DNA from 2 places in the Pseudoalteromonas sp. HF66 genome. Region 1 is predicted to be linked to the other one. Evidence: predicted binding sites of a transcription regulator. Region 1 holds the regulator's gene; the other holds the start of a gene.
The links. The regulator LexA, encoded in region 1, represses DNA repair genes until DNA is damaged. The targets are predictions, from matches to a motif close to TACTGTATNNNNATACAGTA.
Positions count from the first base shown of each region.

Region 2: the regulator LexA is predicted to act here: its motif matches at 5,172-5,191, upstream of HCZ11_RS06415 (YebG family protein).

Region 1 covers NZ_JAATOU010000009.1:143,274-150,631, reverse strand. The annotation lists gene HCZ11_RS11195 (S41 family peptidase) at 1-1,353, opposite strand, end outside; gene HCZ11_RS11190 (endonuclease) at 1,453-2,106, opposite strand; gene HCZ11_RS11185 (VOC family protein) at 2,222-2,575, shown strand; gene HCZ11_RS11180 (hypothetical protein) at 2,550-3,275, opposite strand; gene HCZ11_RS11175 (hypothetical protein) at 3,434-3,814, shown strand; gene HCZ11_RS11170 (PaaI family thioesterase) at 3,822-4,259, opposite strand; gene lexA (transcriptional repressor LexA) at 4,421-5,038, shown strand; gene coxB (cytochrome c oxidase subunit II) at 5,476-6,618, shown strand; gene ctaD (cytochrome c oxidase subunit I) at 6,618-7,358, shown strand, end outside.
Region 2 covers NZ_JAATOU010000004.1:174,131-181,488, reverse strand. The annotation lists gene HCZ11_RS06440 (EAL domain-containing protein) at 1-1,941, opposite strand, end outside; gene HCZ11_RS06435 (chorismate mutase) at 2,276-3,427, shown strand; gene dsbB (disulfide bond formation protein DsbB) at 3,555-4,073, shown strand; gene HCZ11_RS06425 (DUF6170 family protein) at 4,073-4,375, shown strand; gene HCZ11_RS06420 (helix-hairpin-helix domain-containing protein) at 4,705-4,998, opposite strand; gene HCZ11_RS06415 (YebG family protein) at 5,245-5,547, shown strand; gene putP (sodium/proline symporter PutP) at 5,609-7,120, opposite strand.

The DNA of each region.
Region 1 (7,358 bases):
ATCGGCAGCGAATTGCGGTGAAGGAGAGGGTACTAAGCCATCAGAGTATTCTCCAAAGCCTTTGTAATTCACACCCGTTAATTGAATGCTATAGTAAGTTGTTGCACAATTATGCGTTGGGGTAAAACCATAGGGTTTACCGCAAGTTTTACCACCTATTAAAACAACCTCGGTGTCTATGCCTTTTAAGCCATTTATAAGTGCTTCAGATGCTGAACACGTATTATCAGTGCTTAATATATAAACTGTAGATAAGTTTAAGTCAGGTAAAGAGGTATTTGTTGCCTCAAAGTTAGAATAATCGATTTCAAAATCTATAAACGGGTATGGATCGCTCTTGGGCTGCTTGTCATTTTCAATAGTTTGGTAGTAAAAATAGTCACTCGTATTAGCTGGACCCGCAACCATATAGGCAAGTTGTGAAGAAAGCGCTAATAAACCACCGCCATTGTATCTAAGATCGATCACGAGCTCGTCAATGTTATTGGCTTTGAACTTATTCACAGCACTTATTAGCTCAGGCTGAGCAATACTGAGAAAGCTATTAAATTGCATATACCCAACTTTTGTACCGTTCTCAGTTGTTAAGGTATCAACATTCTGAACGGGCGTTTGAGCAATATTACCGGCTACTAGAGTAAAGGATTTTTCAGTACCATCATTACTGCGTATAACAAAGTTGTGAGAGTCGCCGGCCGTAGGTCCAAATAACGCTTCATTTAAAATATTTACGCCTTGTTGGGTATTAGTGTCAATACTAATGTCGTCAACCATTAAAATAGTATCACCGCGTTGTAACCCAACATTTGCAGCAGGTGAGTCATCCTCTAAATAGGCAACACGTAGCTCTCGTGGCGGAACATTACTGATAAATGCCCAATTGATACCATAGCCAGAAACCACGCCTGATTGAGATTCCTGGAAATACTCCTCTGTTGGTCTAGTGAAATGGAATTGATCTTTATAAGCTCCTGAGTCGGTTCTTTCGAATGTTTTTAACTGGTCGAAATAAGCGGCGACAGAGCTGAAATTATCAGGATTATTGTCTTCTATTTCGTCGTACCAAAGGTAGGTTTCGTCACTCCATGAACGTAACCACATCTTCTCGGTAAACTCAGAGCCAGCAGTATCTGGGTAAGGCTGATTATTGTTATAAGGATCATTGCCTGTGCGCGGTAAAGCGCATTGATCTTTAAATTCACTTGATGGCTCAAAAACACCAGCGGTCCAAGTGGGTTCTGAACTTGTTGTGTTGTTATTGCTCGAAGAGCCACCGCCGCCACCGCAGCCAGATAGAGACGCGCCTGAGACTGCTAAAAATATTGCTAAGGCGAGTTTATTATTGTTAAACATATTTGCTTCCTTTCCGATAGTATTTCTTAAAAATTAGCAATTACTGTATCTGAAAGCAATAAATTGTAGCGCCTCAAATGTAAATGAATGTGCTTTTAGTTATAAAGACTTACGGTTACTAATTTCAGCTACTTTGAGCTTCTGCCATGACTCAAATAGCTTACGTTGTTTGTTAGATATTTTTAAGCCATAGGTTTTTTGCATATAAAAGTAGGTATCGGCTATTTGCTTTCTTGCATAAATCGGTGGCTCAAATACACGTTGCTTAAAATCGATTTTTACTGGGCAAGCTCCATAACTGGCACTAGATGTTGCGACTATTCCGTAGCGAAAATTAGAACGGTCTGCATTGATCTCGCCAATAGCTGGAGCGAGGTTATTTATGTCGGCTTCCATTTGACGAAATTTTTCACTGACCTTAATGCAGTTTTTACGTCCGCCATCCTGCCAGCATTGTAATTGATGACCAAACTCCCACGCAGGTACTATATGCTCCCATTCTATTCTTTTTGCTCGAGCGTTTTCGTTTCCTGAGCGGGTAATGGCGTTTCTTGGAATATAACCACAAGCTTCAGGGTCTGGTACAAGCTTTTTACCTTGGCGCTTTATATCGCAGCCACAATATAAGCTTTTACTATTGCTTGGTAGATTCTTAATTAAGTGCTTTTTTGCACTGTAAAAGCTCGAAAATTGTTTAGCGGATACAGGGAAAGTAAAAATTAAACAAAGGGTTAAATATAAAAATAAACGCATATCCATCACATCAGTGAACTACAGGAGTAGCTATTTTAGAGCTACTATTCTAAAAAGGAAAAGTTTTTCAACTCAGCTATAGTTGTTAGGCCGTTTTATTAGAGGAATTACAACTATGTTATTAGGTGCCTTTTCTGTGAGTTTAAATGTGAAAGATATCCATGCTTCAAAGCAGTTTTATGAAAAACTAGGCTTTAAAGAATTTGCCGGCGAAATCGAGCAGCATTGGTTAATAATGAAAAATGGTGAACATTTAATAGGTTTGTTTCAAGGCATGTTTGATAAAACCATGCTGACCTTTAACCCAGGCTGGGATCAAAATGCTGAGGCACTGGTAGAGTTTGCCACTTTTGAGCAATTAGCCGCGCATTTTCAGCAACAAGGGTTAGAAATACAAAAAGCCGGTGACGCGAGTTTTATTATCACCGACCCAGATGGCAACCCTATTTTGATTGACCAGCACGTTTAGCAGGCTTTTTACGTTTTAAACGAATGTTCTGTAGCAATAAAATAATCCCCGTAATACAAAACAGTACGCTGGTGGCCGAAAAGCTAATTAGAAGTGGGTTATTAAAGTTTTCGCGCTCATCATAATCCATGATGTGTAGCATCCAGAAAAAGTCGAAAATGCGCCATAGGGAGCTGCGCACTGTAATGACTTTACCGGTTTGGCTATCTAAATATAAGGTTGTTGTCAGCCAATCATCAAAACTCACTTGCCAAACATTGGCCTTGTGAGCTACTTCTCTTGGTCCTTTGGTTAACAGCTGTGCTTGCGTGATATTTGCGTTAATAAGTAAGTGAGTTCTCGCGTTTTCAATTATTTGTGCTTTATTCGGCGCAGGCATTTTATCACCTGTTCTGCCATCAAAATTAAAGGAGCCGCTCGGTGCCGTGACTTCTATGATTGGCGACTCTAAAAAGTGGCTGTACTTGATACTTTCAATTTGTTCAAATTGTGCCGTTATTTTATCGATAGAAGCAGAGTAGTCTGACACTAAAAAAGGGTTACTTAGACTGCGATTTGCTAGATGTTTTCCATGCACTTTTTCAAGCGGCAATGAACTCATTACAAGCCCACCTAATAGCCAAAAAAAGATCTGCAAAGCAAGTAAATAGCCTAGCCATTTATGCCCTTTACGAGCATATTTGAACATGCGTTTATTCATTACCACCCCGTTATTATTGTTATATGGGCGCTATTTTAGGTTGTTTAGCTGTATTGCCAATGCGGCAAAATGTCGCATTAACTGTATTCTAGATTTGGTATATATACAAAACTGAGTTAAAGTTTCAGTCGATATCAATAGAGGATAAAAACGAGAGTATGTCGGAAATTCAATTTTTAAATGTAGATCTGGAGCTTGAATCAAAGCACGATATTAGTGCGCTTGTTGCTGATTTGAAGAAAAACGCTATGGTTTTACATTATGACCAAGATGAATACCGTCAACTTGCACGCATTGAAGCAACTGCAGATATCAGCTCTCCAGACAAAGCGATTAACCAGCTTTGCGAATTAATTGAATCTTGCTCGCGCAATGCATTAAAGCAGTGGTTATCTTGTTCAAAACGTACATTTGATTTAGGTTTTGAATCGGGTAACTCGCCAAAGTGCTTTAACCAACCCCTGCATGCAGATACCTTGTTACGTATCTCAGCAATTGGCGCAGGGATTGAAATTACTATTTATCCAGTCGAAAAGTAAACTGAATTTAGCGCTCTACGACTGCTGCGGTCATTCTTGATACGCAGCACAGCTCCCCAGCAGCATTGGTAATTTTGATATCCCAAACAGAGGTGCGCTTACCTAAATGAAGTGGTCTGGCCGTTGCCGTTAATGTCCCTTTTCGAGACGCTTTTATGTGGTTGGCATTAATCTCTTGACCAACAGCATAGAATTTATTGAAATCAATCACAAAGTTGGCTGCATAGCTTGCCACTGTTTCTGCTAACACAACGTTTGCTCCGCCATGAACCATGCCCATAGGGTTATGGTGTTCAGGAATTGCAGGCATGGTGGCCACTAAATAATCATCGCCAATTTCAGTCACCTCAATACCCATCGTTTTCATTAAAGTGCCTTGCCCGGTTACTCCTTGTTCCAAGTCTTTACATTGCTCCAGCGTGATTGGGTGGTGCCAAATACTCATTGTGTTTCCTTAACATGCGAATTAAAGCTAATACCTTATGGCATCTTTCATTGCGGTTCAATGTTAGTTTTGTAGCAATATGATGGAGTTAATTTAAATTTGCGATTTTCAAATAACTGTATATACTCACAGTTAAATGTACTGTATGGAAAACCAGTTGTATGCGCCCATTAACTAAACGCCAATCGCAAATCTTAGAACTAATTAAAGTCTTTATTAAAGATACAGGCATGCCGCCAACACGCGCTGAAATAGCTCAAACATTGGGTTTTAAAAGCGCCAACGCCGCTGAAGAACATCTAAAAGCACTGGCAAAAAAAGGCATGATCAAAATGAAGCCTGGAGCGAGTCGTGGTATTCAGTTGATTGAAGAAGATGAACCTGAGCAGTTAGGTTTACCTTTGATTGGCCGTGTTGCAGCTGGTGAGCCAATTTTGGCTCAGGAGCATGTCGAAAGTCATTGCCAAGTTGACCCTACGTTATTTAAACCAGCCGCTGACTTTTTACTACGTGTAAATGGCATGAGTATGAAAGATATTGGTATTATGGACGGTGACTTGCTTGCAGTACATAGAACACAAGTTGCTGAAAATGGACAAGTTGTTGTAGCTCGAGTTGATGAAGATGTAACTGTTAAGCGGCTAGAAAAAGCAGGTCGGAAAGTACTTTTACACGCTGAAAACGAAGAGTTCTCACCTATTGAGGTTGACCTTGAGCATGAATCTTTCAATATTGAAGGGTTAGCTGTAGGAGTCATTCGTAACGCTGACTGGATGTAGTTGTCCCTTATTTGGTGCACTAAATTGACTCAATTTGGTGCGCCATTGTGATTTTGCCACTTAATTAGGATTTGTGAATCCTTACTCTTTATTTAAAGCCTTATATGGCGCAGTTTTCCTCTCTTTTTGTATATTCTTCGTAAACCATAACATTAAATAACGCGCTGATTATAGTTGTTATTTCTGCACCAAAATAAACATTTATTATCACTAAAACTTGCTTATTGGTCATTTTTTAACTAATTGGTTAAAGCAATGTATTAACACCTGATTAATAAAAAGACACAAAAATGTGCGAGGTGTTAGACAGGGGGCCAGTATCATAAGTGAGTTAAAATGATACGTAGTCGCTCTGAACAATAAAAAAAACGAATGGGCACCTTGCTGTATCGCCTTTTCGCTTTGCGTCTTGCAATAGCATCTAAAGGAGCCGTCACATGGGTAAACTGCGTTACGCCTTGTGGCTTATATTGGTTGCACTCCCAGAAATTGTATTGGCAAATAGTCAATACAATATGCGAAAAGGGGTGACTGATATAAGTAATAATGTTTATGAGTTACACATGACGATATTTATTATCTGTTGTGTAATCGGCATCATCGTATTTGCGGTGATGTTTTGGGCTTTAATACACCACCGTAAATCTAAAGGGGCCAAGCCTGCCCAATTTCATGAAAGTACAAAAGTTGAAATACTTTGGACTGCCATTCCATTTGTCATCTTAATAGCCATGGCTGTGCCTGCCACAAAAACTCTCATTGCTATGGAAGATGCCTCTAAAGCTGATATCACAATTAAAGTGACAGGCTCGCAATGGAAGTGGCATTACGAATATATGGGTGAAGATATAGCCTATTACTCAATCCTATCTACACCAAAAGATCAAATAGACAATCAGGCAGAAAAAACGGAGCATTATTTGCTTGAGGTAGATAAACCGCTAGTGCTTCCTATCAATAAAAAAGTCCGCTTTTTAATGACCTCAGACGATGTTATTCATTCGTGGTGGGTTCCTGATTTTGCAGTTAAAAAGGACGCAAACCCGGGATTTATCAATGAAGCGTGGACACGTATTAACGAACCAGGTGTTTACCGTGGTCAATGTGCAGAACTATGCGGTAAAGATCATGGTTTTATGCCTGTTGTGGTGAAAGCCTTACCTGAAGATGAATTTGCTAATTGGCTTGCAGATGCTAAGGAAGAAAAGGCTAATGCAGCAGCCGCTGATGCTGCTTTGCTTGATCAAACATTACCTAAAGAAGAGCTTATGGTCTTAGGTGAGCAAGTGTATATGGCAAGTTGTGCTGCATGTCACCAGCCTACTGGTATGGGCTTACCAGGCGTGTTTCCTGCACTTAAAGGCAGTCCCATTGTATTAGGTGATGTAAAAGATCACATAGATATCGTGTTACATGGCCGCCCTGGTACGGCGATGCAAGCGTTTGATAAGCAGCTTTCAATTAAGCAACTTGCTGCGGTTATTACCTATAAGCGAAATGCATGGGGTAATGATACCGGCGATGTGATCCAACCGAGTCAAATTCAAGCCGCGATTGATGCAGCAGCGGAGGCGAAATAATGAGTAACGTTATTAATGAGCAAGCAACTGGGCATGCGCATCACGACCATCATCATCCTGCTAAAGGTTTTAAGCGTTGGCTTTACACCACCAATCATAAAGACATCGGGAGTTTATACCTGATTTTTTCTCTTACCATGTTCTTGATTGGTGGAGCGATGGCTATGGTGATCCGCGCTGAACTATTTCAGCCAGGATTACAGTTAGTTGATCCGCACTTTTTTAACCAAATGACCACGGTACATGGTTTGATCATGGTGTTTGGCGCCGTTATGCCCGCATTTACTGGGCTTGCTAACTGGATGGTGCCTATGATGATTGGTGCACCTGATATGGCACTGCCACGCATGAACAACTGGAGCTTTTGGATATTACCTTTCGCATTTTTAATCCTGTTGGCTTCGTTACTGATGCCAGGTGGTGGTCCTGCGTTTGGCTGGACATTCTACGCACCACTCTCCACCACTTATAGTAACGATAACACTGCACTGTTTGTATTTGCCATACATATCATGGGTATTAGCTCAATTATGGGGGCGATTAACGTTATCGTGACTATCGTCAATCTAAGAGCGCCGGGTATGACTTGGATGAAGCTTCCGCTATTTGTTTGGACTTGGTTAATCACAGCATTCTTATTGATCGCTGTTATGCCTGTTTTAGCTGGGGCTGTCACTATGGTGCTGACAGATAAATACTTTGCAACAAGCTTTTTTGATGCGGCAGGTGGTGGTGATCCT
Region 2 (7,358 bases), on a different contig from region 1:
ACGCGCAATCGTATCTTCTGTACGCAGACGCTTTTTCAGTCGATTAGCAACTTCTACTAGCAACTGATCACCCGCATCATGACCTAGCGTATCGTTGATACGTTTAAATTCGTCTAAGTCAAAATAGAATAAGGCAAATGCATAATGACCACGCTCAGCAAGTGCCATTGACTTGCGCAGCTGCATTCTGAAGAAAGTGCGGTTAGCAAGTCCAGTTAAAGTATCAAAGTAAGCCAGTTGTTCCATTTTACGTTGGCTTTCTTTCACAAACGAAATATCTTGCGCAGATGCCACATAACTGGTGATCTCACCACCATCTTCACGAATTGGTGAAATACTTAGCGAAACCCAAACAGATTGGCGTTCATTAGCTTGTAATAAGGTATCCCCTCGCCAGTAATTACGGCTACGTAAGTCAATATCAATATCATCAACTAAAATAGCCATTTCTTGAGAGATGATATTTAACAGCGGCGAACCAATGAAATGACGCTCTTCGAAACCGGTCATTTCAACCATTTTCGGATTCACGTATTTGATCTCAAAATCTTGGTTCGTGATCACTACACCGGTGCCCGAGAAAGCCACAGCTTTAGATAAGCGGTTAGCTGCCTTTTCAGCTATTTCTTTTTCGCTAATGCGCTGGTTGAGACCATCAATTAATTTACGAATTTCAATAGCCATGTCTCTGAACGAGCCATTTAAGGTACCAATTTCATCTTTATTGGCTTTTGGAAACTCTGTTTGTAATTGCCCTTTGCCAAAACTCACCACCGCGTTAACTAATGAGTGAATACGACGCAGTACTAATTGGTAAAGTGCTTGATGCAATAACAAGGCAACTAAAATAGCGTACAAGATAAACAAGCCAAAGAATTTTACTTTTAGCTCTTCTAGTGCTGAAAGTGCCGACGAACGCTTTTTATAAATACCAATATACCAATTTAGGTTCTCAACTTTACGAATATTGATAATGTGAGTTTCGCCATCTTGGACAAATGAATTTGCAGATTCAGGTAATTTTAAGCGAATCGTTTCAGACACTAGCTTTTGCAGATCGGGATTAACAAAATCTTCTGTCAGTAATTTTTTACCTTCTCGTCCATATTGCTCTAAAGTTGTCCTATCTAAATCAGGGTGAGCTAATAACTGACCTTTTGCATCGAAAACAAATAGATGTTGCTCACGATCACCAATAGGCAGTTGTGCCAATAAAGTTTCAAGAGCAATATCGCTACCTGTTACACCAAAAAATTCGTTATCAAGGTAGATTGGCACAAGTACACTAACGACCCATTTATGCCAAATAGTGTCGTAATACACTTTTGACCATACCGCTTCTCGGCTTGGATTAGTTGCAGCTTGGGCATAATTGAAGGCTTCGTCTTTGGTGAAGTCAAAGTCGCCAGGTACATTTAGCGCCCAGTTTGGTGGCGCTATACGAATAAAGTTGTCTTTCGTAACTAAGTAAAAATTAAAGAAATCTTGAATTAAAGTAGGTGAAACGATTTTCCACAGTGATTCAGAATCGTTTATAAGCTGCTTATAAAATTCAGAATATTTATCTTGAGGGATAAACGCTGCAGATAAACCATTTTCTGAAGTACTGCGGATACTGCCATCAACGGAAAATTTAATATCAGCGCTTCGTTTGCTTTGTAAGTGAGACTCATTGTGAAGCAGTTGGCTGCTTACAACATTATTAGCCTGCTCAGCGATATTTATTTTAGTTTTAATCAGGCGGTTAAATTGACGACTCAAGCGTTCACTCGAGTGTTTTAAAAGTTCATGCTCTTCAAAAACAAGCTGTTTTTCTTCAGATTTAAGCATCAAAGCCGCAGCACATATACCTGCAATCAAACAAATCGCAGAGATCAGCAGCGACAATTTCATACTTAATGAATTCACACCAAAACGTGATGGCGGTCGTCGATACACCACAGGACTACCTTATTAATAATTGTTATTATTTATTGTGCAAAAACAAATATACCAGATTCATTTTTATATTTATAAATTTTTTATGAAGATTAATGAATTTTCTGAATAAACACATATGATTTCAAAATTAGCCTCGATAGGCGGTTGACTTTACATACAAGTGTTTTTACATTAACTCAATGAAACAAATTATCTCTCGCACTTACTTTTCGTTTTTTAGCTTCTTTAAATAGAGGAGGCTTAACTGTTTGCGAGATAAATTCACCGAATAGCTAAAGCCTCCCACTTGGGAGGCTTTTTTGTTTGCGCACTGTTTTGGAATGAGGAAACCAACATGAGCATTGATACATTAAATGCGTTACGACACGATATTAATGAAATAGATTCCGACTTACTTGTCTTACTGGCAAAAAGACGTCGTATCAGCCACAGCGTGGTTGAGTACAAGATAGCCAATAACAAACCAATTCGCGATGAGGCTCGCGAACAAGCATTACTCGAAAAGCTCATTAGTTATGGAAAATCATTAGGCCTTGATGCGTACTACATTAATAACGTGTTCCAAACCATTCTTGAAGATTCTGTTCTAAACCAACAAGCGATGTTGCAAAAAAACCTTAACCCAGAAGCCATGAGCGAAAGTCATCGTGTTGCTTATTTGGGTGGTCAAGGTTCATACAGTCAATTAGCCTGTCATAAATATTTCAGCCGCCGCCCGGGTAAAGTAATTGAAATGGGTTGTTCTAGCTTTGACCAAATCACCGGTAAAGTAGAAAGTGGCCAAGCTGATTTTGGTTTATTACCCATTGAAAACACCAGTTCTGGTAGTATCAATGAAGTATTCGATTTATTACAGCACGCTCAAGTATCAATTGTTGGTGAAGTGACGCACAGCGTTGAACACTGTTTATTAGCGATGCCTGGTACTGAGTTATCTCATATCAATAAAATATTTGCTCACCCACAGCCTTTTGCTCAATGTAGCCGTTTCATTCAGGGCTTAGGTGACATTCAACATGAAACCTGTGATTCAACTTTCCATGCATTGCAATCAGCAGTTGAAACCGCAAACAGTGCCGCTATCGGCTCTGCACAAGCAGGGAAAAACGTCGGTTTAGAAGTGGTTAAATCAGGCTTGGCCAATCAAAGTGAAAACCATAGCCGCTTCATTGTAGTAGCCCGTAAACCTCTTCAAGTGTCGAAACAAATCCCAACCAAAACGAGTTTAATTATGGCCACCAAGCAACAAGCGGGTTCGTTAGCTGACGCCTTAATGATTTTTAAACATCACAAAATTAACCTTGTAAAACTAGAGTCACGTCCAGTACCTGGAAACCCTTGGGAAGAAGTGTTTTATGTAGATCTCGAAGCAAACCTTGATGACTTACATGTTAAACAGGCACTAGAAGAGCTAAAAGAACATACTCAGTACACCCGTGTACTTGGTTGTTATCAAAGTGAGTCTTTGCAAGCTGTAAGTGTTTAACTGACGATCATTACTGATTAATGAAAGGAGCCGCTTGGCTCCTTTTTCGTATAATTTCATCTTAGATACTTGCACCCACAGCCCCGTCTAAGCATAATCTTGAAAACAATTTCAAATTGGATCATTCATGAATTGGTTAGCAGAATTAGCAACTAAAAGAACACCTTGGTTATTATTAGCATTTATTTCACTAGCGTTTGAAGTCACTGCGTTGTTTTTTCAATACAGCATGGGACTTGAACCATGTATTATGTGCATTTATCAACGTACCGCTGTTTTAGGCTTACTTGCAGCAGGTGTGATTGGAGCGATTAACCCACAAAATATGGTTGTTCGCCTTGTTGCATTTGCTACTTGGGGTATCTCTGCAATCTGGGGTTACTTTATTGCTAAAGAACACATTGCAATGCAAAACAATACCGACCCTTTTGCATTTAGCTGCGCATTTGAGCCTAATTTCCCAAGCTTTATGCCACTGCATGAATGGATCCCTAGCTTTTTTGCAGCCACTGGCGATTGCGGCAATATTGATTGGCAATTTGCATCAATGAGTATGCCTGCATGGATGGAGATTATTTTCGCTGCGTTTTCAATAGTCTTTGTAGCCGTTTTATTTAGCCGTTTAGTAACTAAAAAGTCGTTATAATGATTTATTTTTTTACTAGTCAAATCCCTGCTTTAAAAACTTTTAAAGTAAGGCAGCGCCAGCAAATAATTGCACTTGCTCTGGCTCATTTAAGCCCAAGTAAAAAGATTATTTTATCGGTGTGTAAGCTTGCCTTTCTTGCGCCATTATTTTTAGGTTTAGCCTACTTTGAAGGCTGGATGCTGTTACCTTGGTTATTATTAGCAGGCTTAAGTTACCCACTTATCACAACACCTATCGAAAATTTGTTCGCACTAGCGCATTTAGACAAAGCTATCAATGAATTTAAACAGGGCGAATAACGCCCTGTTTAGGGCGTGTTGACCTTTGTGGATTAAAGTTTGTTCACTCTAGGGGCAATTTAATCGCGGCGCGAGATTTGTAACCTAGTGGACTAAGTAAAAATCGAGCAAAGCTACCGCGTTCTGCCCACGCCCTTTAGCTTCATCTATTTAAGTAATAAAAAGATAATCGCCCCTAGGAAGAACCCAAAAGGTAGCGCGTGTTTGGTATGGATGCTGCGTTATCGCCTATTTATGTTGAACAACCACACGACATAGGCTCTGCCTTGCTTAAATACCAAACATACTGCTGCAAAATTAATCACAATAGGTCAACACGCCCTAGTCTTTTAAAGCGTAATTTTCCCCTCAAGTTTAGCAAATACCTTATCGCCTATTCCTTTTACTTCTTTTAATTGCTCTACCGACTTAAACGGACCTTGCTTATTGCGATGCTCAACAATCGCTTTAGCTTTAGACTCACCAATACCCGGTAATTGAGTAAGTTGATCGATGCTAGCTTTGTTAATACTGAGCTTTTGCATTTTAACTTGTGTTGCTTCGGTTGGTTTTACGGCGAATGCCGGTGTTGTAGGCAGTAACGCAATACTCGTGGCAAGTAAAAGACTTGATAGTAATTTCATAATTTCCTCCGTGATGTCCCTCTTGGACAGGTAGTTAGCTATTACCCAACACTCACTCCATCGCTTGTGTTTAACTTTGGGTAACAATATAAATAAAGCTAATGCCCCTATTATTGTCAAATTTGTTCCATAAAAAATTTCTTTAGATACTTGCAAAGTAAGGCCCGAAGCATTACTGTATATAAAAACAGTAATCAAAGTGGCGATTTTACGCTGCAAATGCCACGCTTAAATGCAGGAGAAATCATGGCTGTTGTTGTTAAATATGTTGTAGAAAGAAACGGAGTCGAGCGCATGACGTTTACTACTAAGAAAGAAGCTGATGCGTATGACAAAATGCTCGACATTGCTGAGTCATTAGAATTAATGCTTGAAAAAGTTGATGTACCATTAAGCGAGCAACAAATTGAATCACTAGCGCTTGAAATGGCAAAAGAAAAAGACCAATTTATGGCTGTACTTAAAGGTGCAAAAGAGGTTCCTGCGAAGCCTAAAAAAGCAAAATCAGACGATAACGTTGCAGATATAAAAGAAAAAGCTGCAAGCTAAGCATTGGTTATAAAATTAAAAAAGGGCAACAAATGTTGCCCTTTTTTGTGCTTACTCAAAACTAAAGTGATGACTCAACTTCATCAAATAAATCTGTAATTTCTTTTTTCGGCTCAGTCGTCATTAGGCTCACAACAATAATGGCAATCGTTGATAAAATAAAGCCAGGGACAATCTCATAAATAATTGCACTTAGCGATTGGCCATCGATCTTAATTGGCGCGTAAATCCAAAACAGTACTGTTGCAGCACCGACAACCATACCACTGATAGCGCCTTGTAAGTTCATGCGCTTCCAGTAAAGGCTAAGTAGTACTAATGGACCAAATGCAGCACCGAAACCAGCCCATGCATTACTTACTAAATCCAAAATAGAGCTATCGCGGTCATACGCTAGGTAAATAGCAAACAGAGCAACCAAGATAACACTAATACGACCGACTAATACTAGCTCTTTTTGAGAAGCACTTCGGTTTAAATAAATCTTATAGAAGTCTTCTGTTAGAGAGCTTGAACACACTAGTAATTGCGATGAGATGGTACTCATAATCGCAGCTAAAATAGCAGCCAATAAGAAACCAGCAATTAGAGGATGGAAGATAAGCTCAGACAATACCAAGAAAATAGTTTCTTTATCATCAATTGGCATTTGGTTTTCAAGCATATAAGCAGCACCAAATAAACCTGTTAACACAGCACCAATTGCTGAAAGTGTCATCCACGACATCCCCACACGTCGCATAGTTGGCATATCTTTAACTGAACGCACAGACATAAAACGAACAATAATATGCGGCTGTCCAAAATAACCAAGACCCCATGCCATTGCAGAGATAATAGCAATCGTTGAACCACCAGCAAACCAGTCCATCATATTAAGTGCATGAATTTCAGTTTCTTTTGGTGAGCTTAACAATAAATCATAGCGTGCATTGGCGAGTGTATCCATGAATGGTTGATCAAGCATAGTATATGTCGCAATTGGTACTGCAAGCAGCGAGATAAACATGATACAGCCTTGAACAAAGTCTGTAAGGCTTACTGCTAAGAAGCCACCAAACAAGGTATATAACACTACAACGCCAGTTGTGATATACAGACCCATTTCATAGCTCATATTAAATGAGTTTTCGAATAACTTACCACCCGCGACAACACCTGATGAAGTATACAAGGTGAAGAAAACAATGATTACTATCGCAGAAATAACACGCAGTATATTTTTATTATCATCAAAGCGGTTTGCGAAATAATCTGGAATGGTGATTGAGTCATTCGCTTTCTCAGTATAAACACGTAAACGAGGCGCTACCAAGAAATAGTTAGCCCAAGCACCGAGTACTAGACCTATAGCAATCCAAACTTTGCTTAAGCCGAACAGATACATTGCACCTGGTAAGCCCATTAGCAGCCAACCACTCATATCTGATGCACCTGCTGAAAGCGCAGCAACACTTGGTGATAAATTACGACCACCTAGCATATAACCTGATACATCGTCTGTGGATTGCTTATAAGCGTATAGCCCAATCCCCAACATTACGATGAAGTACAATGCTAACGAAATTATCATTCCTGTTTCCAAATTAGCCTCCAATTATTATTTAATGTTGGCTTTTAATCCGAATAATGACTCGCAAGTTACTTAATTTTAAGACATTATTGGGGTAAAAACCGATATCACTCATGACTATAACATGCTTCTACCCTACAACTCCAATCAAGCCGTTCAGTGGCAGGGTTTACAATTACAACCTTTTCATAACAAAAATGTGATATTTAATCGCTAGTTATAGAATTTCATTACAATT